Regions from separate parts of the Cytobacillus mangrovibacter genome, predicted to be linked through region 2. Evidence: a T-box and tRNA genes for the amino acid it is inferred to sense, from the RefSeq annotation. Region 2 holds a T-box; the other holds one or more tRNA genes.
The links. The T-box of region 2 lies ahead of ACFYKT_RS11205 (valine--tRNA ligase). A T-box ahead of a tRNA ligase gene usually reads a tRNA of that ligase, here a tRNA-Val.

Region 1: it encodes a tRNA-Val, which carries the amino acid that the T-box ahead of ACFYKT_RS11205 (valine--tRNA ligase) is inferred to sense. The anticodon was not compared.

Annotation. Positions count from the first base shown of each region.
Region 1 covers NZ_JBIACJ010000009.1:674-16,296, forward strand. Annotated here, with positions in the region: gene ACFYKT_RS15980 (ATP-dependent helicase) at 1-1,843, opposite strand, end outside; gene ACFYKT_RS15985 (hypothetical protein) at 1,997-2,281, shown strand; gene ACFYKT_RS15990 (GNAT family N-acetyltransferase) at 2,333-2,755, opposite strand; gene ACFYKT_RS15995 (YjcG family protein) at 2,762-3,274, opposite strand; gene ACFYKT_RS16000 (alpha/beta hydrolase) at 3,541-4,266, opposite strand; gene ACFYKT_RS16005 (TAXI family TRAP transporter solute-binding subunit) at 4,546-5,559, shown strand; gene ACFYKT_RS16010 (DUF1850 domain-containing protein) at 5,700-6,233, shown strand; gene ACFYKT_RS16015 (TRAP transporter permease) at 6,217-8,178, shown strand; tRNA gene ACFYKT_RS16020 (tRNA-Val) at 8,338-8,409, shown strand; gene ACFYKT_RS16025 (SDR family NAD(P)-dependent oxidoreductase) at 8,637-9,398, opposite strand; gene ACFYKT_RS16030 (FAD-dependent oxidoreductase) at 9,654-11,282, shown strand; gene ACFYKT_RS16035 (CoxG family protein) at 11,317-11,769, shown strand; gene ACFYKT_RS16040 (TetR/AcrR family transcriptional regulator) at 11,802-12,428, opposite strand; gene ACFYKT_RS16045 (immunoglobulin-like domain-containing protein) at 12,909-15,623, shown strand, end outside.
Region 2 covers NZ_JBIACJ010000005.1:171,735-187,357, reverse strand. Annotated here, with positions in the region: gene ACFYKT_RS11260 (amino acid ABC transporter ATP-binding protein) at 1-56, shown strand, start outside; gene ACFYKT_RS11255 (LiaI-LiaF-like domain-containing protein) at 97-582, opposite strand; gene hemA (glutamyl-tRNA reductase) at 827-2,173, shown strand; gene ACFYKT_RS11245 (cytochrome C assembly family protein) at 2,188-3,021, shown strand; gene hemC (hydroxymethylbilane synthase) at 3,044-3,979, shown strand; gene ACFYKT_RS11235 (uroporphyrinogen-III synthase) at 3,976-4,770, shown strand; gene hemB (porphobilinogen synthase) at 4,770-5,750, shown strand; gene hemL (glutamate-1-semialdehyde 2,1-aminomutase) at 6,020-7,309, shown strand; gene spoVID (stage VI sporulation protein D) at 7,724-8,896, shown strand; gene ysxE (spore coat protein YsxE) at 9,128-10,192, shown strand; gene ACFYKT_RS11210 (hypothetical protein) at 10,209-10,400, opposite strand; T-box leader at 10,600-10,871, shown strand; gene ACFYKT_RS11205 (valine--tRNA ligase) at 10,940-13,588, shown strand; gene ACFYKT_RS11200 (bifunctional folylpolyglutamate synthase/dihydrofolate synthase) at 13,654-14,961, shown strand; gene ACFYKT_RS11195 (sensor domain-containing diguanylate cyclase) at 15,063-15,623, shown strand, end outside.

The DNA.
Region 1 (15,623 bases), on a different contig from region 2:
CATGAAGTCCGAGTTCTTTTTCAATTGTCTCCATTGCAAGGAGTGGTGATAAATGGGTGATGGATCGGATCACAGGGATAACCTTTTTTAATTTGCTTTCCTGGAAAGCAAAGCCTGTCTTTACATACTTTAGACATTCGAGCATTGAGCAGTCCTTTAAAATACTTTCTGCCATTAAATCCTTGATAATTGTTTGCTTCATAAAGAGGGCAGGAAGAATATTTATCATCGCTCCTTTATCATCTTCATTTAAAGATAATTGTAAAAATGAAAGCATACTTCGTACAATAAACCGCTCATAGAAGGATTCAACGTCCTGATCAATTCTAAAAGGAAGACTTGAGTTGACCAGACGCTCAAATACAGCTCTGCTACCCGTATTTGTACGGAATAGAATGGCGAAATCCTTAGGTTCAAACCCAGCAGATATTTTTTCCTGAATATCCGTCACAATCGATGTAGCTTCTTCCTCCTCATCATATGGATAAAATAAAGTAGGAGGCTTGTTATCGGAAAAATGGGCATTCATTTTCTTAGCCCGTCTCTTTTTATTTTGTACAATTACTTGATTGGCTGTAGAAACAATTTCATGTACAGAACGATAATTCTGCTTTAAAGCCACAACTTCTGCATGAGGAAAATCTTTTTCGAAATCTAGCAGGTATTGAGGGTCGCTGCCGCGAAATGCATAGATAGATTGATCATCATCCCCAACTGCACAAACATTCTTCGACTTAGCCGAAAGCATTTTCATGAGTTCATATTGAACCTTGTTAATGTCTTGAAATTCATCAATTAAAAAGTATTGAAAACGATTTTGATAGTTTTCAAGAAGCACAGAATCATGCTGAAAAAGGGTATAACAGCCTGTCAACATGTCATCAAAGTCAAATAATCCATCATTTTCTTTAGCTCGTTCATATTGTGTATACAGCTGGACAACTTTTTCTTCCCAAGAAGACTCAGGTCGCACTTTATCATGGGAAATGAGAGAATTCTTCCAATAGCCAATTTGCTGAAGGGCGAGGTCATAGGCGAATTCTTTTTCATCCAAATTCATGGTGCGTCCAGCCTGTTTAATCATTTGCTCTCGCTGCCAGCCTTTGCTCAATAATTTATCTGAGGTCCATTTTTCAGGAGCATGGAAAGATAAAATTCGGTAAAAAAGACTGTGAAAAGTTCCGGATACAATTTGCTGAATTTGCCTGCGTTCCATATTTGGGTAGTGTGAGAGTCTTTCTTTCATTTCAGCAGCAGCTTTTGCGGTAAAAGTAACAAGCATGATCGATTTCGGATCAATATTTTTTTCTTGGATCATGAAAGCTGTTCGTGTTGTTAATACTCTTGTCTTACCACTGCCAGCACCTGCTAGCACAAGAAGCGGCCCATCTATACGTGATACCGCATTAGCTTGATCACTATCAAGAGTGATTCCTGAATCTGCTAATCTATTTAAATAACTAAATGGATAATTGGGTTGGCTAAGTGTCAATGGACTGAAAGGAGGAATATTTTTAACGGCTTGTGCTAGTTTAACGTTCGTTTCTGGCTCTTTCACAGATGTGATCGTTCGAGATTTTGGAATTCTGAACCCATCCCGCTCCTCATACTCCACTGTTTCTTGAGGGGCATGCGGGATATCTATATCTTGGCACGAATGATTAGAATGTAGAATATGATAAAAATGAGGCTCTTGATCGATTCCTAAATAGAATCGGACTTTTTCATTGCAAGCCGGGCAATGCAAATATCCCTTTTTTCCATCTTCATAAAGGGATTGAAAATTCTCTCTACTCAATCTATTAATATGAATCATTTTATTATTCAATATGGCTGTTTTCATATAAATTCCTCAACTTTAACCTTTTTCTAAAATACTTAAGACAGATTAATCATAACAAAATATCGGGAAATCCGAAAGATCTACTGAAAATAGGCATAGAATATATGGTCTAGTTGTAAAAGATCTATTTTTAATGATTTGGAGGGAGCTAAAATGGGTTATATCGCACCTATAACAAATTTTCAATATATGCAGTATGCAGAAAGAGTGATTGGCAAAAGATATGATCCTTATCGCTTTGTACCTATTGCAAACATTAAACCATCAGCCAATCCGGAAGAAAATGACCAATCTAATCTGCTAGATCAGCCTCTTCTTTATGACCGTTCCAAAAGATATCAAGAAGCGAAACAACAAAAAGATATAAACAAGGGAGGGATTGAAAAGCTATACAGTGAAATAACAGGAAAGGGACGTTATTTTAGTGAATATGCATAGAAAAATTCCCTTAGAAAATTAAAAAACTTCTGTCAGGAGGACAGAAGTTTTTTAAATGTGTTTCTTCATCGTACGATGTGGGATTCCAGCGTCTAAAAATTCATCAGAAATGATTGTATAGCCTAGCTTGCTATAGAAGGGTATGGCATGTGTTTGGGCATTCAGCTTTAATGCTGATAACCCTTCAAGCTTTGCATATTCTTCTATTTTATTCATTATCGCTTTGCCTGAACCAGATTTACGATGGTTCCCTAATACGCAGATTCTTTCTACTTTTCCGATACCTTCAACTACACGGAATCTTCCGGCACCAACTGGAGTTTCTCCATCATAGAGAAGAAAATGAACGGCTTCTTCTTCATACTGATCAATTTCCTCTTCCACTGGTACTTGCTGCTCTTCTACAAATACGCTTTTGCGAATTGAGAATGCCTCTTGTAATTCATTGTCATTTGATACGATAGTTACTTTCACTTCACATTATTCCTTTCCAAGGCGAAATGTTTCATAGACAGTCCACGAACCATTTTCAAGCTGATACAATAGATGGAATCGATCGATTGTTTCTTCATAATTAAACTGGTTCATTCTTAAAGAGCCATAGACATCCGAATGTTCATCATTAGATAGCTGCTGTCCAATTGTAATATGAGGAACAAATGCATATTCAGAGCTTTCTGAAGGAATTTTCTCATTGATCATTTTTTGCAGCTCATCAAGCTCTTCTGACGCATCAATTTTGAAATAAATGACATTATTAACAGGCTTAAACGAGCTGAATTTTGTTGTTTTCATAACGAAAGGATCAAAATTATTTGAAATCTCGTCCAAAAGAACAGTTAACTGTTCAATTTGATCTTCAGATGCAGAGAAACTGGCTTTTAGTGTTAAATGCGGAGGAATCAGTGAATAGCTTGGATCATACCGTTTCCGAAAAGAATTGGCTTGATCTTGCAATTTTTTAGAAGGAAAAATGACGATACCTAATTTCATAACATAACCCCCATGATCAAATTTGATATAACTTCAAATGATTCGGCAAAAATTAGAGATGTAGAGTATCAATGATATATAACCATTATAACAAATTTTCCAAATATAAAGTACCGGAATGCTTTTTTTTCATGAATAGAAAGTATTTAGTGAAGAGGAAAAGCGAAGATGCGTCATACAAACGGTAAATAACGAGTTGCAATTCATCCATTTGTAAAGGCGCGGCTTCGCTTATTCCATTAAATTGAATGGTGTTTAAAAATATTTTAAGAAAACATTTGTTTTAAAGCACGTTTTAAATCTGGCTGCCAATATGTCCATGTATGGTCTCCATCGAATTCATCATAGAAATAAGGAAACCCTTTTTCAGTAAACAGCTTTGATAGCTCTCTGTTTGGTGTAAGGAAGTCTTTTTCTTCATTTCTTGTTGTTTGTACTGATGTTTCCTGTTTCCCAATGACATGATAAATACTTGTTAAATGAGTCTGTGTAACTTCATTAACTGCATTCATGACATTCTCGTCAACCATTGGGGATTGCAATATGACTTTCCCAAATGTATGCGGATACTGAACAGCAGCCATTAATGAGACCGTTGCAGCCAGTGAGTCACCAATTAAAGCTCGTCCCATTCCCATTTGATATGTAGGGAATTCCTGATCTAAATATGGAACAAGTTCATGTGCTAAGAAGCGAATGAACGCTTGGTTTTGTTCTCCGTTCGGGTGATATTTCTTCCAGCGATCCTCAACATTTTTATATGGGATCCCCACAATAATTATATTTTCAATTTCTCTATTCTTTAATAATTCATCTGCTGTTCGACCCATTCTACCAAGTTGAAAATAATCCTTGCCGTCTGGAGCAATTATAACCGAATACTTATATAAAGGAGTAAATGTAGCGGGCAAATAGATTAAAAGCTCGACATCTTCCCCTAATTCTTTACTTGATAATGTGACATCTCTAATTGATCCTCTATTATTTTCCATCGATGATTCCTCCAATTGATGATATGTAAAGCTTGCATGATATTTTAACATAAGATGAGTGGAAATGCTTTTTTTTAGATTTGAAAGAAATAAAAATATACAGTGATGGTTATAAGGACATTAGTTATAATATGGAGTTTTTCTTTAGGAAACATGCCTACTTATCGACTTCTTTCTTCCTGAGTATAACAGCCAGAAAAGATTGATTATTGACAATTGTGTTAATATTTGTGTTAAACTATAATCTAAGATTGTAAGTTTATAAAAGGGGGAAAAGGAATGAAAAAGAAGAGTTTTCTTCTCGTAACCGTATTACTTTTGGCACTGTCAATGTTTCTGGCTGCATGTGGCGGAGATGAGAAAGTAGATAGTACTGAAAAACCAGAAGGCGGCGATTCAGGTTCTGAAACAGCTGAAAAGCCAGATTTCATGAGTATTCTAACAGGTGGAACAGGAGGTACATATTATCCGCTTGGCGGTGCGTTTGCTAATATTATCTCTGATGCTACAGGTATTCAAACAACGGCGGAAAGTTCTGGTGCATCTGCTGAAAATATGAATACATTGAAGAGTGGGGATGCAGAAATTGCTTTCTCTCAAACAGATATTGCTTCCTATGCTAAAGATGGGAAATTAATGTTTGAAGGGGCAGCTGTTGATAATGTGAGTGCTATTGGTACTCTTTATCCAGAAACAATCCAAATTGTTACTACTTCAAAGTCAGGTATTAAATCTGTTGAAGATTTAAAAGGTAAGAAGGTTTCGGTCGGAGCTCCTGGTTCTGGAACTAATCCAAATGCTGAACAAATTCTTGAAGTTCATGGCATGACTTTCGATGACATTAAGAAGCAAGATCTTTCATTTGATGAGTCAACTGCTGGTATCCAAGACGGAACAATTGATGCTGCATTTGTTACTGCAGGGACTCCTACAGGTGCTGTAGAGGGGCTTTCTGCAACTGAAGATGTTGTGATTATTCCCATTGCACAAGACAAAATTGACGCATTAATCGAGAAATATCCATATTACGTTCAGGATGAAATCCCTTCTGGCACATACGGTCTTTCAGATGCTGTTTCAACAGTAGCTGTACAGGCAATGCTTGTTGTTACAAACGATCTCTCTGAGGATGTAGTATATGAAGTGACAAAAGCAATATTTGAAAACTTAGATCAAGTTGCACATGCAAAAGGAAAATTAATTAGTGCTGAAAACGCTGTTAATGGTGTAGGTATTGACATTCACCCTGGCGCTCAAAAGTACTATGATGAAAAAGGCATAACTCCTAAATAATCTAGAAAATTCTAATGGCAATGAATTGACCGGCTGTAAAACCTTAAAAATGGTTTTTACGCCGGTCAAATTATCTTCATACAACACAATTCAAAAGCCGTGGAAAATCATTAATGATCTCAGTTGTAGGTGGGGTTTACATGAATAAAAAGCCAAGTAGAAAAATCCGATTCTTGGTTCCCCTCATTATTATAACCATTGCGATTCTAGCATTCATTCCCCTCAAGCAAGCATTAGTATTTCAATATGAACACTCTGGGAAGGTGCTTGCCTATATTCCCATGCATGAGGATAGTCAGTTTAAAATCAAATATACGCATTCCATTCATTTATCTGATGTAGTGGAAAGTTATGTTATAACGAAGGATCATCAGATTAAACAGTATGAACTGATGTATGAAGATTTTGCAATTGGAATGCCAGAGAATGCAGCAGATGGTGAACAATTTGTACATAAAGATGGCAAGTATTTTATAAAAAATATGAATCGTGTTTTTCCCTTAATTGATCTTAGGCTTGGAAAAGTGAGGGCTAACCATACAGCCATTTTCAAGGGTATAGAATACCCTCTTTCTCGGTACATCGAACCAGGCACTTTGATCCGGATAAAAATAGAAAAATTAAGTGTTATTGAACAATTGAAAGGAGTGAATATCCTTGAGTCATTCAAATGAAACATTATCTCTTGAAGAGCAGCAGAAATTATTGGAGAAGTATGATCCAGAAGCTGGGACAAGAAAATTAAAAGGAATCATCGGATGGATTGTCTTTTTCGGATTGCTATCATTTTCTTTATTCCATCTATATACAGGTGTATTTGGGATGCTCACTGCCCAGCTGCAGCGTTCTATACATCTAGGGTTTGCGTTAGCCCTAATTTTCTTGCTTTTCCCTGCAAGGAAAAAAGACAAGGGACGTAAGCATAAAGTAGCTTGGTACGATATTATTTTAGCCATTCTTGGTGTGGCAGTAGGGGCTTATTGGCCTTTATTTATCGATGAAATTGTCATGAGAGCGGGTCGTATGACAGAAATAGACTTACTTGTGGGTCTTTTGGCAGTTCTCTTAGTTCTTGAGGCGACAAGAAGAGCAGTAGGTTTACCAATAACAATTATTGCAGTGCTGTTTCTTCTATATGCTCTATTTGGTCCATATATGCCTAGTTTCCTTGCCCATAGAGGACTAGACATCGAGCGACTTATACAAACAATGTTCTTCACTACAGATGGGATTCTAGGAACGCCATTAGGTGTATCTTCGACATTTATCTTCCTATTCTTATTATTTGGTTCCTTCCTTGTGAAAACAGGTGTTGGCCAATATTTCAATGATCTTGCTGTAGCCATTGCTGGGAAAAGAATAGGTGGTCCAGCAAAGGTTGCTATTTTTTCAAGTGCTTTACAAGGAACAATCAGTGGAAGCTCTGTTGCAAACGTAGTTACTTCAGGTTCTTTTACAATTCCGATGATGAAAAAGCTTGGCTACAAAAAGGAATTTGCTGGGGCAGTTGAAGCAACTGCATCAACCGGTGGACAAATTATGCCTCCAGTAATGGGAGCAGCAGCATTCCTAATGGTGGAGTTTATTGGTGGAGGAATTACTTATTGGGAAATTGCAAAAGCTGCGGCAATTCCGGCATTGCTCTATTTTACTGGGGTTTGGATTATGACCCACTTTGAGGCAAAACGTCTTGGGCTTAGAGGATTAAAGGATGAGGAAATGCCAAACAAGAAGGAAGTATTAAAGAAGATTTATTTGTTACTTCCAATTCTTGCAGTTATATTCTTATTGATGAGTGGAATGAGTGTCATTCGTGCTGCCCTCTTATCTATCGTTATTACGATTGTTGTTAGTGCAGTCAGTAAAGAAACAAGAATAAATTTTAGAGATTTCATTGATGCTTTGGTTGATGGTGCCCGAACGGCATTAGGGGTAGCGGCAGCAACTGCTGCTGCAGGGATTATCGTGGGTGTTGTGGTAAAAACGGGACTAGGCTTGAAAATGGCAAATGGACTTCTCGATCTTTCTGGTGGGTTGCTCCTTCCAACTTTGATGCTAACAATGGTGGCAGCGATCATCCTTGGAATGGGTTCACCAACAACGGCCAACTACGTTATTACATCAACTATTGCAGCTCCAGCTATTATTATTTTGGGTGTACCTGATTTATCAGCTCACTTATTTGTATTCTATTTCGGTATTATTGCAGATATCACACCTCCAGTTGCGCTTGCAGCATTTGCAGCCGCAGGGGTTTCGGGTGGAGACCCAATCAAAACGGGAGTAACGGCAACAAAGCTGGCAATTGGAGCATTTATCATCCCGTATATGTTTGTTCTCTCACCAGAACTTTTGATGATTGATACAACCTGGTACTACTTAATATGGGTAGTATTTACTGCACTAGCGGGTATGATGGCAATTGGTGCTGGTGTCATTGGCTACTGGATGCGTAAACTGAATTGGATTGAGCGAATCTTAGGCATAATTGGAGGACTAATGCTGATCTATCCAGAAGGTGTTTCAGATATCGTTGGATTAGTCATATTTGTTCTATTAATTGTTCTTCAATATATCTATAAGAGAGGTGATACTGCGAAACCACAAACAGCTGCTTAGTGTAAAAATAGGAAGTTCCATAGTGGAGCTTCCTATTTTAATAGCTTGAGTGAGATATGATATAATTTTAAATGAATGGGAAAATAAATGAACTTAAAAAATGTAATATAATATTGACATTTTCTTATTTTTTAATATAATTAAAATGTATTTATATTTGATCTGATAGTTCAGCGGGAGAACACTACCTTGACAGGGTAGGGGTCGGGGGTTCAAATCCCTCTCAGATCATACTTTAGTAACGCTATTTCTATCATTATAGAGATAGCGTTATTTTTTTCTTATTATTATAGCTTGGAAAATGGCCTGCCCCAGCGAACTAATGCTTTCCTTTAAGGGGGCAGGCCATTTTGTACTTCAAGGGCTGCAACTGCGGAGATTGCAGCAAAAATGTTTGAGTTAGTATTCCCGGAATTCCTTAGATATCGGTATTCAGTTCAGCGATTTAGGTGTTTGGTTTAATATGCACTCCAACCAAAATCAGCTGCTATCGTAACCCCATTAATATAGGATGATTCCTCAGATGCTAAAAAGAGAGCAATATTAGCGATATCCTGTGTTGTACCTGCTTTAGTCATTAAGCCAACACCACGAGTAGCAACATCCATACCAAATTCATCAATTGTTGACATATTCATTGTCAAAGGTGTAGGAACATGTGCTGGTCCGATCGCATTACAGCGTATATTTTGTGGACCGTATTGAGAGGCAATATTCTTAGTCATTCCAACAACGGCATGTTTAGATGCCGTGTAGGCCAATCCCCCACGCCCACCAGTTAAGCCCGAAATGGAGGCCATGTTAATAATATTTCCAAATCCTTTTTCCTGAAAAATTGGAAGGACCTTTCTTACTCCGCGCATCACACTAGTTACATTTATATTCATGACCCGTTCCCAAACCTCATCTGTCACATTTCCTGCTGATTGCATTTGGTCAGAGACTCCTGCATTATTAACCAAAATGTCAATTGTACCAAAAGTTTTTAAGGTTTCATCAATCATATTTTCAATATCTGCTTCGCTAGTAACATTTACTTTTACACCAATCACTTCTACTCCTAAGCTCTTTAATTCTGAAACGGTCTGATTTAACCCCTCTTCATTAAAATCCGCAACGACTACCTTTGCTCCTTCTTTTCCATACGTTAAGGCAATTTCTTTCCCGATTCCTGAACCGCTTCCTGTAATAATCGCTACTTTATTCGCTAGCCGCCCCATATTGATCTCTCCTTTTTCATTTTCTATTTTAGACAGCAAGAGCTATCCAAATTAAAGCTGAATTAATGACACTAACTTAAGAGTTTAATATTATCTGGATGATTCTTCTAATATCAGAAGTTAATTCTACGAACAAAGCAATTTTGCGTAAATATTCAAAAATTAGACGAATTAACTTGAAAAAATCAGAATAATCCTAGATAATCAAAATATTGATAGCATCACTATCAAAAATGTATCAAAGGGGATGATTTCTTGTCAAATGCAATGATTACTCATTGGGACAAAGAAGTAGATGTTATCGTTTTAGGGACTGGCGGGGCTGCGTTAACGGCTGCTGTTGCAGCTTCTGAAAACGGTTCCAAAGTGCTTGTCTTAGAAAAAACGCATCAAATCGGTGGTACAACAGCGTTTTCAGGCGGTGTACCTTGGATTCCGCTAAATCATTACATGGAAGAGCAAGGTTTTGAAGACAATCGTGAAGATGCTATTAATTTCATTAAACGCTTGGCAATTGATAGAGCTGATGATCATATGATTGAAACATTCGTTGATAAGGGGCATAAAGTAATAAAATTCTTGCATGATCATACGCCAGTTAGGTTTGTTTCTCCAAAATCCTATCCTGAGTATTATGCACGGATGGATGAAGCGTTAAAGCATGGAACACGTTCATTGGATCCCGCTCCATTCAATTTGAATGAAATTGGAGAGTGGGGAGAATTAGTACGTCAAAATCCTATTTTTCCTCCGCTTACATTAGAAGAAGGTGGAGCAGTAGGGGGGATTGATTTCCAAGTAGTAGCTGAACGTATGCAAAATAATACAGTCACCATGGGTCGTGCATTAATCGCTTCCTTATTTAAAGCATGTTTGGACCGTGGGGTAGAAACGTTAATTGAAACTGCTGGTAAAGAACTAGTTATGGGCGAGGATGGACAAGTAGTTGGTGTGATTGCTGAAACAAAAGATGGAGAAATTTTGCGGTTTGCTGCGCGTAAAGGAGTTATCCTAGCATCAGGTGGATTTGAATGGAATAAGCAGTTAGTCAAGGCCTTCCTAAAGGCTGAGTTTACACATCCAGTTACACCTCCAGGTAATGAAGGTGACGCACTTATGATGGCGATGAAGGCTGGAGCGGCACTTGAAAATATGAGTGAAGCATGGTGGTATCCAGCAATGGTCGATCCAACATTTGAATATGAAGATAACGTAATGGCACAGCTTGGCAGTGGACGTCAAGGTCCAAACTCCATTGTTGTTAACAAGTACGGACGTCGTTTTGTCCATGAAGGAACAACTTATAACGATATGCCAAGAGCATTCTTTAATTATGATCCTGTTAAAGTAGAGTTTCCAAACGAAGGACCTAACTGGATGATTTTTGACCAACAATTGAAGGACAGCCAGTTAATCGTCACGATGTCACCTGGCGAGCCTGCACCAGAATGGGTGGATCAAGCTGATTCTATTCGTGAACTAGCTGAAAAAATTAGTGTCGATCCAGCTGGTTTAGAAGATGAAGTCCGTAAATGGAATGAATATTGTGAGCAAGGTGTTGATCCAGACTTCCATCGTGGAACGATTCAATTCGAAGCATTAACAGGTGGTGGCGGTAGCCCTGCCAATAACCTTGGGAAAATCGAAAAAGGTCCATTCTACGCACTACCTATTTATTTAGGCGCACTAGGTACAAACGGTGGGCCGAAAATCAATGAAAATGGACAAGTGGTTAACTTTAAAGGCGAACCGATTAAAGGATTATATGCAGCAGGTAATGCTTCAGGAAATCCACTTGGACCGATTTATCCTAGTGCTGGCGGAACGATTGGACCAGCAATGGTATTTGGTTTCTTAGCAGGACAGCACGCAGTCAATTCATAATACGAACTTATAAAGAAGCGGGAAGGTGCATCATATGCCACAAGGAACACACACAGTAGAAGTACCATTAGATATTCAAACAATTTGGAACTTTGTTCATGATATGAACAACTGGGCTCCGCTCGTTCCAGGTTATATTGAACACGAAATTTTAAGTGAGCGCCAATCCACATGGGCATTTAAAGGTGACTTAGGTTTTATGAAAAAGACAGTGAAGTTACAAATAGATATTAAAGAATGGAATGAGCCTTCTGAAGTAATTTTTGATTTAAAAGGCATGTCTGATAACTTTAAAGGTGGAGGCTATTTCCGTGCTGAAGCCATTGATGAAAAGATAACAAAAATGTCTGGACATCTAGACATCACTGCTGGTGGGATGATGGGGGCAATGGTTAATCAAATTTTAACGAAATTTGTTCCACAAACAGCAGAAGAGCTTACTGAAGCAATCGTGGCAAAACTATTAGAAATTAATCTAGTAAAATAAAGTAAAAAGCGGTCTCATGATGAGGCCGCTTTTTACTTTGCTGGATTTTTTAAAAAGTGTATCATCATATTTTTTACCTTAGTCAATTCTTCTTTATTCGGAACGGGGAGAATCACATCTGGTAGAAATGTATATAAGGTATATTTTTTTATAGCTGTACCAAACATATTAAAGATCGTATTCCAGACGAATTCATCACTAATTGAAAGCTGAATACTACCATCCTCTTTCCCTTCCTTAACGATTTCAGAAATGATATGGCCAATTTTCCCATAAGCTTTTTCAATTTCTTCTAACATTCTTTTCTCAACAGGGGTAAAGGCCGTATATAATTCAAATGCTTCCAAAAGTTTTGTTGTTTCCCGATTTTCTTCAGATATAAATCTTATATAAACAGTTAATACATCATCGATTTTTTCTATACCCTTTTTATTTGAATGGATAATTTCTTCAAAATATGGAACCTGTTGTTCGATCGCTTCCTTCACTACCTCAATAATCAAATCCTCTTTCTTAGGAAAATAACGAAATAGAGTGGCTACCCCTACATTAGATTCATCTGCTATTTTTTGCATTGTAGTTTTTTCAAACCCTTGTTCAGCAAATAGTATTCTCGCGGCTTGAACCATGCTTTTGCGTCTTTCCATTTTTTTACCCATTTCATCACCTACTTCACAACATTATACTACTTTTTAATTGTTCATAGTAGAAGGCTGTAACGTGTAGAGGATAGGTGAAACAAAAATGGAGCCGTAATTTTGATACCCATTGATAGATTTTATATAAAAGGGTGAGTCAAGGACTAGGTCTAAGCTCACCCTTTTTTTGAGTTGTTCAGAATTTGTTCAGAACAAAGTAGTATTATATCACTATGGTTTGTGTAGAAAAAAGTCTAAATGTATCGAATTTTAAGTAAATGAGGAGTTTAATGGTGATTAATAGACATATTATCCCTATATTTTACTTTTTATAACAAAAACAGATATGAAGTTATGCGTTTTGATAACTTTTTGACACTTAAAATCGATATCAATGGCTAATTTTTTTAAAGATATAAAATTTTTTTCAAATTTGTTATTTAATAGTCTTCCAGTTGAGACTATTAATATAAAAAAATCTAAAGAAAGGAAGGATTAACTTTGACTACAAGAAAGAGAAACAAAAACTTGTATAAAGGCTGGCTCCTATTCTTGTGTGCTTTAATTTTAATTGGACAAATTGATTTTATTGTTCCTAGCATAGTTAAAGCAGAAGGGCAAAGGACAAGTAATACGCAAGAGACATCTGTTTCTATTGCTTCAGCTAATTTTTCTGGTGGTGATGGTTCTGAAGAGCATCCGTATGAAATCACTACTAAAGAAGAGTTAAACGAAGTTAGAAATCATCTAGATAAATATTTCATATTAAAAAATGATATTGAATTAACAGAGAATTGGGAGCCGATTGGAGAGTTTCAATTACCGAATGTAACTGAGGAGCAACTCAATGATGAGAATTTTGATCCGAGTAAGCTAGTAATTGATGATTCAAAGGGATTTGAAGGGTCATTCGATGGTAATGGAAATACGATCTCTGGCCTTAAAATGACTTCTAAGGACCCTAATGGAATTAATGGTGTATTTGGCTTATTTGGTTTTACGAATGGAGCCACTATAAAAGACCTTACAATAGTTGATATTTCTATTGATGCCGACAGTACGATTGCAGTAGGTGGTCTTGTAGGTAAGGCAATGGATACAACAATTGAAAAGATCTCAATAACAGGTACTGTTGCGGGTATGAACAAAGTCGGTGGATTAGTTGGTACTGCTGACAGTTTAATAATTGAAAACTCTAATTCTAGTGCAACCGTTAAAGGTACAGATGAAATTGGGGGATTAATTGGTTCTTCTGAAAAAGAAACAACGGTTAAAACGTCATATACAAAATCTGAAACTAGTAAAGTTATCGGGAAATCCAAGGTCGGTGGACTTATCGGGAACGCCAACGATACAGCAGTCAGCTCGTCTTATTCGACATTAAATGTTGAAGGGGCTGACATGATTGGTGGACTCATTGGGGTTGCTGAAAGTGGAGCTAGTATCAAGCAAGTATATGCAACAGGGAACGTAGAAGGAATAAATAATACTGGTGGTTTAATTGGACTTGCTAGAGGGGAAGAAATCGAAGTTGAGTCTGGTACACCTCCGCCTCCAATAGCAACAACTATTAAAGAAGCTTATGCTAAAGGGACGGTTAAAGGTGTTTTTAATGTTGGTGGATTGATTGGATTAGTTGAACCCCATACTCAAGTGGAAAATACATACGCGATGGGTTCAGTAACAGGGGTTGAAGGAGAACCAGAGATAGATGATGGTTCGCAACAAGTTAGTCCTGCATCGGATGACGAAGAACTAGCACCTATTGGTGGGGCTGTCGGTGGACTCATTGGGTTTATGGATCAATCTTCCATAGAGCATTCGTATTCGATTGGTGAAGTGAATGGAATTGTAAAAGAATATGTCGCAGGACTTATTGGAATTACAAATCTAGGAGAAGTCACTGAGTCCTACTTTGATAATCAAACATCTAAACAAACATTTGCCATTGGGACAGTAGAACGTGTAACAAATACAACTACTAAAGAAGAAGATGGTAAAGATCCAATTGTAAAGGTAGAAGAGAGCTTTACAACCATAGATGAAGTAGCAGGCCGATCAACGGAAGCAATGAAAAACCCATTAACATTTGAAAATTGGATGTTTAAGACCATTTGGGTAAGTAATAAAGATGCCAATAAAGGTTATTTGTTTTTAAGATTCCAAGACGAGTTTAAAGATAAAGAGCATATTGAAAAAATAGAAACACCGGAAGAAAAAGTAGTGAGAGCTAAAGAAAATTTAACGGTCCCAGGAGATTTAACAAATGTTACAAGTGATTTAATTCTCCCAAAGAGTCAAAACGGGGTCACCGTAACATGGACTTCAAATAATACTAATTGGGTAAAAAGTGACGGAAAAGTCACAAGACCAGAACCAGGTCAATCAAATGTAAGCGTAACACTTACAGCAACATTATCTTTTTCCGAAAATGGTGAAAGTGCAACGGATACAGCTAAATTTACAGTTACGGTTGTAGCAAAGCCGAAAAGAGCTGAGGATGTTGATGTACGCATTAATAATCGAGCCCTTATTGGTAGCATTAAGAACAACAATCCAGACAATGCGTTTATGAATTTTAAGACGGGTACACCTGGTTTTTATAATGAAGGTACATGGGAATCATCTTTAAATGATGGAACGTTAATTCGCGGATCTGATAATGGTGCAGGTGCGACCTTAACCATTAAGGTTTGGGAAAATCCACAATTAAAAGCATTAGCAGAAGGCGGCACAGCTGATGTATTGATTGGTTGGAAAGGCTTAAAGTTTAACAAATTTGGTTGTTTTCTAGCTTGGTGTAAGACGAGGGTAACAGATGCATCTATCATAGTTTATGACGGAGATAGTAATAGAGAATTAGGTAAAGTTAAAGGTAGTGCTCGTGGGAGAAATGATGGAAGCATAAGTGCTAAAGTTCGTCTTACCAAAAATTCGAGAATTGTTGTTAGTTTTGGGATTGAAGGAAAAGGTGCCGGTGTAGATGGGATGTATGTTAAGTTCCAAGATAAGACGAGGCCAAAACTTGAAAATTATACCTTCGTAGGTAACGGAGAAGAACGAACGAATAACAAGATTAAGGAAGGCTCCAAGCAAGAACTATTTGTGAAAGAGAGTGAGTATGTTTCCTTAAGTTATAACTTTAGTAAGGCTGTGAGTCCAAGTTCAATAACCAATCAAACAAATGGAGCATATTTTCTTAGCCATCCATTGTTT
Region 2 (15,623 bases):
TATTCTCTAATCCAAAGGAAGAAAGAACAAAAAACTTTTTAGATTCGGTACTGTAATCGAAAAGGACAGGGAAAACTATATACCCCTGTCTCTTTTTTATTTCTTCTTTATAAAGAGTAGATAACCGCCAATAAAAATGAGGCTGACAGGCCAAAATTTCCAAACCTTGGACACCCCATTCTCTAATAGTCCAAACCAGACAATTACACGATCATAAAAAAGCAGCAAAATTGATAATAGTAAGAAGAGAAGCCCTTGAAATAATCCTGACCCAGTCTTTTGATGCTGCAGCATCAAGCCGAGTGCTAGAATTAAAATAAAGATACCGATATGATCTGGCCAAATCTCCAGCCGATTGACCACATGAAAATGCAGACCAAATCCAGTCAGAATGACACCAGGCAGGATGGCATGGTACTCTTTCGCACCGTAGCCTTGAAATAAAAAAGCAATTCCAATAATCATTAGTAATGAAGGCCAAGTGAAATAAGGCTGCAAAACAGGTATATTGGATTGTTCAAGAAAAAAGTATGCACCAAAGCCAATTAGAATAATTCCAGGAAAAAAACGTTGATTTCTCATTGTCACACCGCTTCCAATAAGGTTCACTTGAAACTGTTATGTTTTTTTGTTACTGTACATATGGGAGGATTTTGTCGAATGATAGAAAGTGGATAGAGTACTGAATTCTTTCATCATGCACTCTTACTTTATTTTACCATATGAATTCACTATCTGTTCACATTTTACCATTAGATGAAACGATAGAAATGTTACAATTATAGTAGTATTTTTGTGCAATTTAATTGGGGGGGTCAATTGAAACATGCATATTTTAGTTGTCGGTATAAATTATAAAACAGCCCCTGTCGAAATTCGTGAGCGTTTGACATTTAACCCGTCTCAGCTTGCAGATGCTATGAACACATTAAAGAATAAGAAGAGCATCCTTGAGAACGTAATTTTGTCAACATGTAATCGGACTGAGATTTATGCGGTTGTTGATCAGCTTCATACAGGCCGTTATTATATTAAAGAATTTTTGTCAGAGTGGTTTCAGATAGAAAAGGAAGAATTTTCACCATATTTGTTTATATATGAGCAAGAGGGTGCGATGGAGCATCTATTTAATGTATCTTGCGGGTTAAACTCCATGATTCTTGGAGAAACCCAAATCTTAGGGCAGGTTCGTACAAGCTTCCTGCAAGCACAGGAAGAGAATACAACTGGAACGGTGTTTAATCATTTGTTTAAGCAAGCCATTACGCTTGCCAAACGTGCTCATTCTGAGACGGAAATTGGAGCTAATGCTGTTTCTGTAAGTTATGCGGCAGTTGAGTTGGCTAAGAAAATCTTTGGGTCTTTAGAGAATAAGCATGTTCTTATTCTGGGCGCAGGAAAAATGGGTGAGCTGGCTATTCAAAACCTCCATGCAAATGGAGCGAGTAAAGTAACGGTTATCAATCGTACGTTTGAAAAGGCACAGGATTTGGCTAACCGCTATGAAGGTCAGGCAAAAACACTGAAAGAACTTCAATGTGCTTTACTAGAAGCTGATATTCTTATTAGCTCTACAGGAGCAAAGGAATTTGTCGTAACAAAATGCATGATGCTGCAAGTGGAAAAAATGCGCAAAGGCAAGCCATTATTTATGGTTGATATTGCTGTTCCACGTGATTTAGATCCGCTGCTTGCTGAAATGGATAGTGTGTTCCTTTATGATATTGATGATCTTGAGGGAATCGTTGAAGCAAACCTTCAGGAACGTAAGAAGGCAGCAGAAAAGATTCAGCTTATGATTGAAGGGGAAATCGTCGAATTCAAACAATGGCTGAATTTACTTGGAGTTGTTCCAGTTATTTCTGCCTTACGTGAAAAAGCCCTAACAATTCAGGCAGAAACGATGACAAGCATTGAAAGAAAGATGCCGAATTTGAGTGAACGGGATATAAAGGTATTAAATAAACATACAAAGAGTATTATTAATCAGCTATTGAAGGATCCTATTTTACAGGCTAAAGAAATGGCCGGTCAGAAAGATGCTGACAAAGCGCTGGATTTATTTGTGAAAATCTTTAATATAGGAGAACTTGTTAATGAGCGGCAGGAAGTAAGAGACGCTGATCCACAGCACTTGGCCGTTCAATCGCCACAGGCTTCCTTTCAATCATAAAAGGAGTACTGTCCATGCTTGATATCTATATGACACGGCTGCATGAGTTTACAGTCGTTCTATATGCCTTATGTGTCTTATTATATTTTGTTGATTTTCTGACGTCTAACCGGAAGGCAAACCGAATTGCCTTCTGGTTACTTGCATTTGTATGGGCTTTGCAAACGATTTTCCTTATTTTGTACATGCTTAAAACAGGAAGATTTCCTGTTTTAACAATTTTCGAAGGCCTTTATTTTTATGCATGGGTGCTTATCACCTTATCCTTAATCATTAATCGCTTACTTCGAGTGGATTTTATCGTTTTTTTTACCAATGTTCTTGGTTTTATAATTATGGCCATCCATACATTTGCACCAATGCAATACGAATCAAATGTAATGGCCCAGCAGTTGATTTCTGAATTGCTGCTTATTCATATCACAGTGGCTATTCTTTCTTATGGCGCCTTTTCACTTTCATTTGTGTTTTCCCTGTTGTACTTAATTCAGTACGATCTTTTGAAGCAAAAAAAGTGGGGACCACGATTACTGCGGATTGCGGATCTTTCTAAGCTCGATAAAATGTCTTTCGTATTAAATGTCATTGGTGTGCCTATGCTTATTATCAGCTTAATTCTTGGCGTTACATGGGCATATATTAAAGTTCCAGATATGATTTGGTATGATTCTAAAGTAATTGGATCATTTATTGTTCTTGTCATTTACAGTATTTATTTATATTTAAAGGTTGGGAAAGGGCTAACTGGAAATAAGCTTGCGCTATGGAATTTCGCATCCTTTCTAATCGTTTTAATAAATTTCTTCTTATTTGGTACACTATCATCTTTCCACTTTTGGAATGCTTAAAGCTAAAATTTAGGAGGCAATCATGAGAAAAGTTATCGTTGGTTCACGTAGAAGTAAACTTGCATTAACACAAACAAATTGGGTGATTAATCAATTAAAGGCGCTAGATCCTTCTTTTGATTTCGAGGTGAAGGAAATTGTTACAAAAGGGGACCGGATTCTGGATGTAACACTTTCAAAGGTTGGCGGCAAAGGGCTTTTCGTTAAGGAAATTGAACAAGCAATGCTTGATAAGGAAATTGATATGGCAGTACATAGCATGAAGGATATGCCGGCTGTTCTTCCTGAGGGACTTGTCATTGGCTGTATCCCAGAAAGGGAAGATCATCGGGATGCACTTATTTCTAAAGGGCATATTCCGTTTGATCAGCTTAAATCTGGATCAATCATTGGAACAAGCAGCTTGCGAAGAGGGGCACAGCTTCTTGCTCGCCGTCCAGATATAGAAATTAAATGGATCAGAGGAAATGTTGAAACACGTCTTGCGAAACTAGAAACAGAAGAATATGATGCAATTATTTTGGCTGCTGCTGGTTTATCAAGATTAGGCTGGGCATCTGATGTTGTAACCGAATTTCTAGATCCAGATATTTGTCTTCCAGCTATCGGCCAAGGAGCTCTGTCGATCGAATGTCGCGGAAATGATGATGAACTTCTTGATTTATTAAAGAAATTCACATGTGAAGAAACAAGTGTAACAGTAAGAGCTGAACGTGCATTCCTTCATAAGATGGAAGGTGGCTGTCAGGTACCGATTGCGGGATTCGCTGAGTTAAATGCCAAGGGAGAAATCATTTTGACTGCCCTTGTTGGCTCTCCAGATGGAAAAATTATTTATAAAGAACAAATAACTGGAACAGATCCAGAAAAGGTTGGTATTGAAGCTGCTGATAGTTTAATTAAGCAAGGTGGCAAGGCATTAATCGATCAAGTTAAAGAGGAGCTGGCTGGTGAATGACTGCCATCTCCCTCCCTTTAAGAGGGAAAAATGTTCTTGTTCCTAGGAGCACGGGGCAGGCAAAGTCATTTTCGGACCTTGTGAAGAGCTATGGCGGGATTCCGGTAGAAATTCCGCTTCTTGCTTTTAGACCTGCTGCGCTGTCAGAAGAAATGGCTGTAATTATGAAAGAAATACATACGTATGATTGGCTTATTTTCACAAGCAGCATTACGGTTGAAACCTTTCTTTCCTTTGTATCTTCTTCAGAAAGAAAGCAGCTTCCGAAAATAGCAGCTATTGGCAAGAAAACTGAAAGCTTTCTGTTAGATAAGAAGCTTCAAGTGGATTTTACCCCAAAGGAATTTGTTGCGGAGGGTTTTGTGGAAGAGTTTTTACCTTATGTAAAAAAAGGAATGAAGGTATTAATTCCAAAAGGAAACCTGGCACGGAACTATATTGCTACTGTTTTATCAAAAAAAGGTGCAATAGTGGATGAAATCATTATTTATGAAACCTTTTTTCCAGAGGAGAGCAGGGAGCTTATAAAAGATAAGCTGTCACGGGACCAATTAGATATTCTAACCTTTACAAGTCCGTCTACCATTGATCACTTAATGGATGTGGTTAAAGAGTATAATCTTCATGATAAGGTAGAAGAATGCATCATCGGCTGTATCGGACCAGTCACGAAAGAAAGAATTGAGTCTTATGGACTTAAGGTTCATAGCGCGCCAGAAGAATACACCGTTCATCAAATGTTAAAGAGTATTATTAACTATTTAGAAAATGAATATCGGAGGGTATTATAATGGATTTACAATTCACACGTCATAGACGTTTACGTCAAAGTGCCAATATGCGTGCATTAGTGCGCGAAAATCATTTAAGAACAGATGATTTAATCTACCCGATCTTCGTTGCTGAAGGCAATGATATTAAGAGAGAAATCTCTTCAATGCCTGGCATTTATAATTTATCATTAGACCATTTAGAAGAAGAAATGAATGAAGTGGTTGCTCTAGGAATTAAATCAGTGCTCTTATTCGGAATTCCGCTTGAAAAGGATGAGTGTGGGCAGCAGGCTTATCACGATCATGGAATCGTTCAAGAAGCGACTCGTTTAATTAAGGCAAAGTATCCTGAAGTTCTTGTGATTGCAGACACTTGTCTTTGTGAATATACAAGTCATGGACATTGCGGGTTAATAGAAGGGGATCAAGTATTAAATGATGCTTCCTTAGAACTATTAGTACAGACTGCTGTCAGTCAGGCAAAAGCCGGTGCAGATATTATTGCTCCTTCTAATATGATGGACGGGTTTGTTACAGCGATTCGTGCTGGTTTAGATGAAGCAGGCTTCGAAAATATTCCGATCATGTCATATGCAGTGAAATATGCTTCTGCTTTCTACGGCCCATTCCGTGATGCAGCAGACAGCACACCACAATTCGGTGACCGGAAAGCTTATCAAATGGACCCAGCCAATCGGATGGAAGCATTGCGTGAAGCTGAATCTGATTTAATGGAGGGCGCTGATTTCCTTATTGTGAAGCCAGGTATGCCATATCTTGATATTGTTCGTGATGTGAAGAATCACTTCAATCTTCCACTTGCTATTTATAATGTAAGCGGCGAATATTCAATGGTAAAAGCAGCAGCACAGAACGGCTGGATTGATGAACAAAGAATCGTTATGGAAATGCTCACAGGCATGAAACGTGCGGGCTGTGACCTAATTATTACTTATCATGCAAAAGATGCAGCTAGATGGTTGAAAGAACAAATTTGATATAATTTGGTAAAGAAAAGCCTGTGGGGCACGCGTTCAAAAAGTGATCCAAAGGACGGATCAAAAATTTGCCCGCATACCCCACAGGCAATTTTGTTATATAAGACTAATGGCTTTATTAATGTTTATTGTTGATAAACAGCCTGTGATATACACGAGAATGGGTTTTATTCGAATGAATAACGTAATGAGCGGGTGTATCACAGGCGCTAAATGCACTAACAATATAATTTAATAAAGCCAAACTAATAAATGGGAAGAGGGATTGCATGCGCTCTTACGATAAATCTATTCAGGCTTTTAAGGAAGCGAAGACATTAATGCCAGGCGGAGTAAATTCACCTGTTCGTGCCTTTAAATCGGTGAATATGGATCCGATTTTTATGGAAAGAGGAAAAGGATCGAAAATTTATGATATCGATGGCAATGAATATATTGACTATGTTTTATCATGGGGACCACTGATCTTAGGCCATACAAATGATCGTGTGGTTGAGTCGATTAAGAAGATTGCTGAACTAGGTACAAGCTTCGGTGCACCAACTGTTACTGAAAATGAGCTTGCGAAGCTTGTCATTGAAAGAGTACCGTCCATTGAAATTATCCGCATGGTTTCATCTGGAACAGAAGCAACGATGAGTGCACTTAGACTTGCACGCGGCTATACAGGACGGAACAAAATTTTGAAATTTGAAGGATGCTATCATGGCCATGGAGACTCCTTACTGATTAAAGCAGGATCTGGCGTTGCCACATTAGGTCTGCCTGACAGCCCTGGCGTACCAGAGGGAGTTGCTAAGAATACGATTACTGTTCCTTACAATGACTTGGAAAGTGTTAAATTCGCTTTCGAACAGTTTGGTGAGGATATTGCAGGAATTATCGTTGAGCCTGTTGCTGGTAATATGGGTGTCGTTCCACCGCTGCCAGGGTTTTTAGAAGGTTTGAGAGAACTTACTACTCAATATGGTGCGTTATTAATTTTTGATGAAGTGATGACAGGCTTCCGTGTTGGTTACGAATGTGCGCAAGGCTATTTCAATGTAACGCCGGATATTACATGTCTTGGAAAAGTAATCGGTGGTGGGCTACCAGTAGGTGCTTACGGCGGCAAGGCAGAAATCATGGAACAAATCGCCCCAAGCGGACCGATCTACCAAGCTGGAACATTATCTGGGAACCCATTAGCGATGACAGCAGGATTTGAAACATTAAGTCAGCTAACTCCTGACACATACAAGGAGTTTACGCGCAAAGGGGATATTCTTGAAACAGGCATTAAAGCACTGGCAAAGAAATATGAGATCCCGAATACAGTAAACCGTGCCGGTTCCATGATTGGCTTCTTCTTTACGAATGAAGAGGTTATCAATTATGAAAAGGCAAAAACATCAAACTTAGACTATTTTGCAGCGTATTACCGTGAAATGGCCAATCAAGGTGTTTTCCTGCCTCCTTCCCAATTTGAAGGCCTATTCCTTTCAACGGCACATAGCGACGAAGATATAGAAAAAACACTTCAAGCTATTGAAATATCCTTTTCAAAAATTAAAGGATAATAATTTTGACACCCATCTAGATGAAGATGGGTGTTTTTTTATAGGCTATTTTCTATAAGATTATTGTTTTTTGAATAAATATTGTGATTGAAATCTAGACCAATATGTCTAGTTGATTGGAGCGGAAGGTGCGAGACTCCTGCGGGAGTAGTGGGACAGGTGAGACCCCGCAAGCGCTTTAGCGCTGAGGAGGCTCACCGCCCACCCCGCGGAAAGCGAGTACCTGAAGCGGAAATCAACCTCTACTATCTGCATCTTGATTAGTATTCCTGCAATCATATTTATAACAGAATGAAACTTTCCTCTTTTCTTTTTGCCAAGTCATGTTATTTCAGGTCATAAATAAATAATCTATCTCATAAATTGTAAATGACATAGTGATTAAACGTGAAGGTTATGAAAGGAGGAGACGAATTGTCTCAAGAGAACCCATCGTGTTTACGATTTTCTTTAGAAGAGTCCGTCTGGTTTCAAAAAGGACAGGAAGTACTAGATTTAATTTCTATATCGTTAGACCCAGATATTTTCATTCAGGAAAATGATCAATATGTTACGATTCAAGGAGCACTAGAGCTAACAGGTGAATATAAACGCAATGAAACAGGAGAACAGGAAAATGAGAACCCATTTGCCACTCCAAAATTCATTCAAGTGGTTGAAGAAAGAGGGGAAGGGCTTTGTGAATTTACCCATTACTTCCCAGTAGATATAACCATACCAAATAATAGAATCAAAGACATTAATCAGATTGATGTCCAAGTGGAATCATTTGATTATGTTTTTCCAGAGAGAAGCTGCATGAAACTATCAGCTAATTTAATGATTTTAGGTTTATACGGGGAGCAACAGCATAACAGGCCTGTCGAAGCAGTAGAGGAAGAAGAATACGAATCGCTTTATCGATCTTCCGCAGCATCTGTGGAAGTAGATGTGAATCTATTTGAAAAGCCTTCCGATGATGTGGAAGAAGAAGTTGAAGAAGAAAGAACAGAAATCCTTCTAAGTCCTTCTAATGTAGAAGTTGATGGATATGATGAGGGAGAAAAACTGGAAAAAGATGAAGTAGAGGAAATCTATGCTCCTTTTGAAGCGGAAGCAAGAAAGCAGCCAGCATTAGAAATAATTGAAGAAGATGTACGCGAAGAGAAAATAGAAGAAGTAAAACCGGAAATATCATTTTCAGCTCAAAGAAGTGAAGAGCCACAGCCTTCTGCAGAAGACATATTCGGGATACCTGATGAAAGTCCAATTCAAGCAGGTAAGCCAGAAGAAGTTGAAATGATTGAACAGGAAGTCAAACTAGAATCACCAGAAAAGGTAGAAGAAGCACCAGAAAAAAATACAAAGCAGAAAAAGAAATCCAAAAAGAAAAGCATGAGCCTTACGGAATTTTTTGCCCGCAAGGAAGAAGCGGATGATGTGGCCAAATTAAAAGTATGTATTGTTCAGAATGGTGATACGATTGATACCATTGCAGAAAGATATGATGTTGGCGTACATCATTTGTTAAGTGTCAACCATTTAGAAATCAATCAAGATATTTTCGAAGGGCAAGTGCTTTACATTCCAATTGCTGTAGCCCGTTAGAAACAATGAAAAAACAGGCTGGGCGGGTAAGTGAACACACCTGCTTAGGCTGTTTTCTTTTTTTAATAAGCTTTGTTAGTGTTGATAGTTGATCAAGTGCCATTGGTGTAGACAAGAATGAGTTTTATTCGAATGAATAACTTAATGAGCGGTTACACCAATGGCGATTTTGTGCACCAACAATATTATTGGTTTATACCCTCGTTTTTCTGTGAAAGAGAGTGAATTCTAATGAGTAAAGAAAACCGCCTATTAAAGGTTGCGCCGATTTTAAAACCATATGCGCTTGAGCCGCATTTTGTTGAGGAGTTCGGGCGTGTCCAGAAAATCTATACGAATAAAGGCGTTTTTGCATTAAAGAAGATTAATCCAAAGCATGGTGGTGAATTCATACGTCATGTGCAGGAATTATTTCAAAAGGGCTATAACCGAATCGTGCCCATCTTTCCAACTGTGGATGGAAGATATGCGGTTTTACATGAGAATGAGCTTTATTATTTAATGCCTTGGTTAGCTAATGAGGAAAAGGAAAATCGATTTGAGCGTCATCAACTGCTGTTCCGTGAACTGGCGAGGCTCCATACATTGTCCGCTCGAGAAATAACAATCAGCAAGGAAGAGCGAACAGAGCATTATGAAAAGACACTGCTTGAATGGGAGAAGGAAAATGAATTTTTGGAAGGATTTATTGAGGCTTGCGAAAAAAAAGAGTACTTGTCTCCATTCGAATTAATGTTTTCCCTTTCGTATCATGATGTTAGTCAGGCATTGCAATTCTCCATCAAGAGATTTAAAACTTGGTATGAAAAGACGGAGGAAAGTGAAAAAGCTCGTATGGTGGTTATTCATGGGAAAATTTCTACTGAACATTTCTTATATGACGACAGGGGCTATGGCTATTTCACAAACTTTGAAAAGTCGAGACCTGGTTCCCCCATTCATGATTTATTGCCATTCTTATCAAGAACTTTGAAAACTTATCCTAAAAAATCCGAAGAATGTATTGAATGGATTTATACCTATTTAAAATATTTCCCATTTAAAGAAGATGAGTTATTACTATTCCAAAGCTATTTTGCCCATCCAGGGGCAGTCATCAAATCTGCTGAAAGCTATTATAAAGGACAAAGCAATAAGGGAGAGAGGAAATCGGTCCAGCACTTCCAAAGACAGTATTGGCTCCTAAAGAACACGGAGTATATTCTAATGAGAATTGAGGAGATTGAAGCCCAAAAAGCACAAGCAAAAGCGCAGGCTGAGGCCCAAGCTCAGGCACAAGAAGGAGCCCAAAATTAAACAGATTTTTGGGCTCCTAAATTAGATCTAAGTGAAAAGCCAAAGCTAATAAGATTAAAACAGTGAGCAGCAATACATCGAGAGTAAATGGAAATAGGATCGTTCGTATCCCTTGAAAGACACAGATAGGGATAATAAATTGTGCACAAACCCCTCGAATCTTTCTTAACCATGGCGGGAGGATATATGGATTATACCGTCTCTTCAATGGACATGCCCCCTTTCACAACATCTCTATCTCATACTATTCTATGTGAAAGCCTTACTTAAAGTGCCTATAATTTGTGGAGCCCTTTTTTCAAAAAGGAGCACATCCAAGAATAAAACGTATAAAATATAAAAAAAATGGTGATAATTATTGACTAGAATCCTCTTTTTTCGGTAGTATATTGATTATATAAATAAATTGATCAGCAAAGATAGGGAAGAGTACAATAGCGATTTGCTTTAAGAGAGGAAAACCATTAGCTGAAAGGTTTTCTAAGCGGAACTGTTGGAAGGTCGCCCTTGAGCTTCTTTCGTGAAAGGATGTTTATCCAAGTAGTGAAAGACGGGAAATCCGTTATCTATTTAAGAGTCAATCATTTTTTTAGGAAATGTCAGTGCCTAAGAGCTTCTGCTTTTCTCACATGATTGAAAAAAAGGTGGTACCGCGAAGCAAACTCCATTCGTCCTTTTAAGACGAATGGGGTTTTTTTATTTTTCTTGAGAATATTAAAAACCATTGAACAGAAAGGGAGATTGACGATGGAAACGAAGGAACTGACAATGCCAACTAAGTATGATCCACAGGCAATTGAGCAAGGACGTTATGATTGGTGGCTAAAGGGGAAATATTTTGAGGCAAAGGATGACGAAAAGAAGGAGCCTTATACAATCGTTATTCCGCCGCCTAACGTAACAGGAAGATTGCATCTTGGGCATGCATGGGATACGACTCTTCAAGATATCCTTACACGTATGAAGCGGATGCAAGGGTATGATGTATTATGGCTGCCAGGCATGGACCATGCTGGAATTGCGACACAGGCAAAAGTAGAAGAGAAGCTTCGCAATGAAGGAAAGAGCCGCTATGATCTAGGCCGTGAGAAATTTGTTGAAGAAACGTGGAAGTGGAAAGAGGAATATGCAAGCCATATTCGTCAGCAATGGTCTAAGCTTGGTCTAGGACTTGATTACAACCGTGAGCGCTTTACGCTTGATGAGGGCCTATCAAAGGCTGTTCGTGAAGTATTTGTTTCTCTTTATAATAAGGGACTAATCTACCGTGGTGAATATATTATTAACTGGGATCCATCAACGAAAACGGCCCTTTCTGATATTGAGGTTATTCATAAAGATGTTCAAGGTGCATTCTATCATATGAGATACCCACTGGCTGATGGGTCAGGACATATTGAAATTGCGACAACACGTCCAGAGACAATGCTTGGAGATACAGCTGTAGCTGTTCATCCAGAAGATGAGCGTTATCAGCATTTAATTGGCAAAACAGTGAAGCTCCCAATCGTTGGCCGTGAAATCCCAATCGTTGCGGATGATTATGTAGATATGGAGTTTGGTTCTGGGGCTGTTAAAATTACGCCTGCACATGACCCGAATGATTTCGAAATTGGAAACCGACACAATCTTGAACGTGTTCTTGTTATGAATGAAGACGGCTCTATGAATGCAAAGGCTGATAAATATCAAGGAATGGACCGTTTTGAATGCCGGAAGCAAATTGTGAAAGATCTCCAAGAGCAAGATGTACTATTTAAAATTGAAGAGCATATGCATTCGGTTGGCCACTCTGAACGAAGCGGTGCAGTTGTTGAGCCATATCTCTCTACTCAATGGTTTGTAAAAATGCAGCCACTAGCAGATGAAGCAGTTGCCCTTCAATCGAAAGAAGATAAAGTAAACTTTGTTCCGAATCGATTTGAAAATACGTATCTTCGCTGGATGGAAAATATCCGCGACTGGTGTATTTCTCGTCAGCTATGGTGGGGACATCGTATTCCAGCTTGGTATCATAAAGAGACAGGTGAAGTTTTTGTAGGCAACGAAGCTCCAGCTGATATTGAAAACTGGGAACAGGATAAGGATGTTTTAGATACTTGGTTCAGCTCTGCATTATGGCCGTTCTCCACAATGGGCTGGCCTGATACAGAAGCGGCTGATTACAAGCGTTATTATCCAACAGCGGCTCTAGTTACTGGGTATGACATTATTTTCTTCTGGGTATCTCGGATGATTTTCCAAGGACTTGAATTTACAGGTGAACGTCCATTCAAAGATGTACTTATTCATGGGTTAGTTCGTGATGCTGAAGGGCGCAAGATGAGTAAGTCGCTTGGAAACGGTGTCGATCCAATGGATGTTATTGATAAGTATGGTGCGGATTCTCTACGCTATTTCTTATCGACAGGCAGCTCACCAGGCCAGGATTTACGATTCAGCATGGAAAAGGTTGAAGCAACATGGAACTTTGCCAATAAAATTTGGAATGCATCCCGTTTTGCTTTAATGAATATGAATGGCTTAACATATGATGAAATTGATCTGAGCGGTGAAAAATCAGTTGCAGACAAATGGATTTTAACTCGATTAAATGAAACGATTGAGACGGTAACACGATTATCTGACCGCTATGAATTTGGTGAAGTGGGCCGTGTGCTTTATAACTTTATTTGGGACGATTTCTGTGATTGGTATATTGAAATGGCGAAGCTCCCTCTATATGGTGAAGACGAAGCAGCGAAGAAAACAACTCGATCTATTCTAGCTTATGTATTGGATAACACGATGCGTCTGCTGCATCCATTTATGCCATTCATTACCGAGGAAATTTGGCAAAACCTTCCTCATTCAGGTGAATCGATTACAACTGCTGCATGGCCTGAAGTGAAGCCTGAATTCACGGATGAGAAAGCTGCAGATGAAATGAAGCTATTAGTTGAAATCATTCGATCTGTCCGTAATAGCCGTGCAGAAGTGAACACACCATTGAGCAAGAAGATTAAGATGATCTTAAAAGCGAAAGATGCGGAAGTTCTTCATACTCTTGAGAAAAACAGCGGATATATTGAGCGCTTCTGTAATCCAGAGCACCTGACTATTGCGATCGAAGTGGAAACACCAGAAAAAGCAATGACTGCCGTTGTAACGGGTGCAGAAATTATCTTGCCGCTTGAGGGATTAATCAATATTGAAGAAGAAGTGGCCCGTTTAGAAAAAGAATGGGATAAACTGAACAAAGAGGTAGAACGTGTTCAGAAGAAACTAAGCAATGAAGGCTTTGTTAAAAAGGCTCCTGAGAAGGTAATTGAAGAAGAAAAGGCAAAAGAGCTTGATTATAGTGAGAAGAGAGCGGCTGTTGAAGCGCGAATTAAAGAGCTTAAAGGCGAAGAATAATGTAGAGGGAAGGCGAATCCAATTGATGGATTCGTCTTCCTCATGTAGATAGGAGGAAAAGTGGCATGTTTACAACATATGAAGAAGCGGTTTTTTGGATTCACTCACGCTTAAGACTCGGGATAAAGCCTGGATTAAAAAGAATGGAATGGATGATGGAAAAGCTTGATCATCCAGAAAGAAGAATAAAGTCTATCCATATTGGTGGAACAAATGGAAAAGGGTCAACTGTTACGTATCTTCGCAATATTTTGCAAGAAGCCGGCTACCAAGTTGGGACTTTTACCTCCCCATATTTCGAACAATTTAATGAAAGAATTGCCTGGAATGGGGTTCCAATAAAGGATGAAGAAATTGTTCGACTGGCAAATGACCTGTATCCCCTTTCTTTAGAATTAGAAAAAACAGATCTTGGCGGGCCAACAGAATTTGAAATTATCACAGCCATGGCTCTCCAATATTTTGGTCATGTACAGCCAATGGATATCGTCCTTTTTGAAGTAGGACTTGGGGGAAGATTTGATTCCACAAATATTATTTATCCGCTGCTATCTATCATTACGAATATTGGCCTTGACCATACAGCCATTCTAGGCAATACATATGCAGAAATTGCAGGGGAAAAGGCAGGAATTATCAAGCCAGGGACGAGTGTCATCACAGCTGTGAAGCAGGAAGAAGCAAAACCGATTATTGAAAATAAAGCAATTGAAATGAAGGCTACAATGTATTCTCTGGATAGTCAGTTTTGCATTGAAAACCATCGATCAACATTGAATGGAGAAACTTTTTCACAAAGAACGCCTTTCCGTGAATGGACTGATCTTGAAATTACGATGGCAGGCACTCACCAGACAGAGAATTCTTCTTTAGCGATTATGGCTGTAGAACTGTTAAATCAATATTATTCCTTTTTGATTGAGGACGAGCATGTCTATAAAGGACTCAAAAAAGCCTATTGGCCAGGTAGATTTGAAAAAATTTCAAATGATCCAATAGTGATTATAGATGGAGCACATAATGAAGAAGGAATTATGGCCTTAGTGACGGAACTTCAAAAGCGCTATTCAGCTCAAAAAATCAATATTGTCTTTGCCGCACTATCTGATAAAAAGCTAGATCAAATGATTATGAATTTAGATACAATAGCTGAAAGTATTACATTTGTAGACTTTGACTTTCCAAGAGCAGCAAGTGCAGAGGATCTCTATACAATAAGTCGAAATATCCATAAAGAGTATTCGAAGGATTGGAAAAGAGCAATTGAGGAGAAATATTCCTCCCTTCAAAAAGATGAAATCCTTGTGATTACTGGTTCTCTCTATTTTCTTTCTGAGGCAAAACCCTATCTATTAGATGTTGTAAATAGGTAAATATATGAAATATTCATGTGACAATAGTTTGAAAATTTGATAAGATGTTCATATTGTATGACGTATTTCCTATAAAGAGAATAGGAGAAGGGGGGATATAAATGGTTGGAAAAACAAAGAAAAGAATCATTTGGCTTATTTGGCTGCTAGGTTTTCCGTTAGGCTTGTGGTTCACTTATCATCTATATCCTCCTCAATTCACTGGAAAGGGAATAGATATTCTCGTTTACTTACTACTAACGGCTTTTGTAGCTGCAACACCGATGGTGATAAATGGAAGCCCTATTTTCTTAATCCAATGGGTCTCATGGGCCGCTTTTTTAACATTTGGCCTATTCGTAGAGCTAATGATGGCGCAGCTCGCATTAATCATTTTATTTATTCGAATTAAACTCCCTAGAAATGATTATTTTCGACTTCCTTTAAACTCTTTAATGTTTTTCCTCGTTTCATTATTAAGTGGCATTTTTTATTACACATTCGGTGGAAAAACAGGATTGAGTTTGATTGATGTGAAGCAAACCTTTTGGCTTGTTGTTACTTATCCTGTTCTCAACTATTTTCTAAATCAATTAATCATTATCTTTCTAAATTTTGCAATCTATAATAATACGAAGAACATTTTTGGCAAGGACTTTATTTGGGAAACCGTAACAACACTT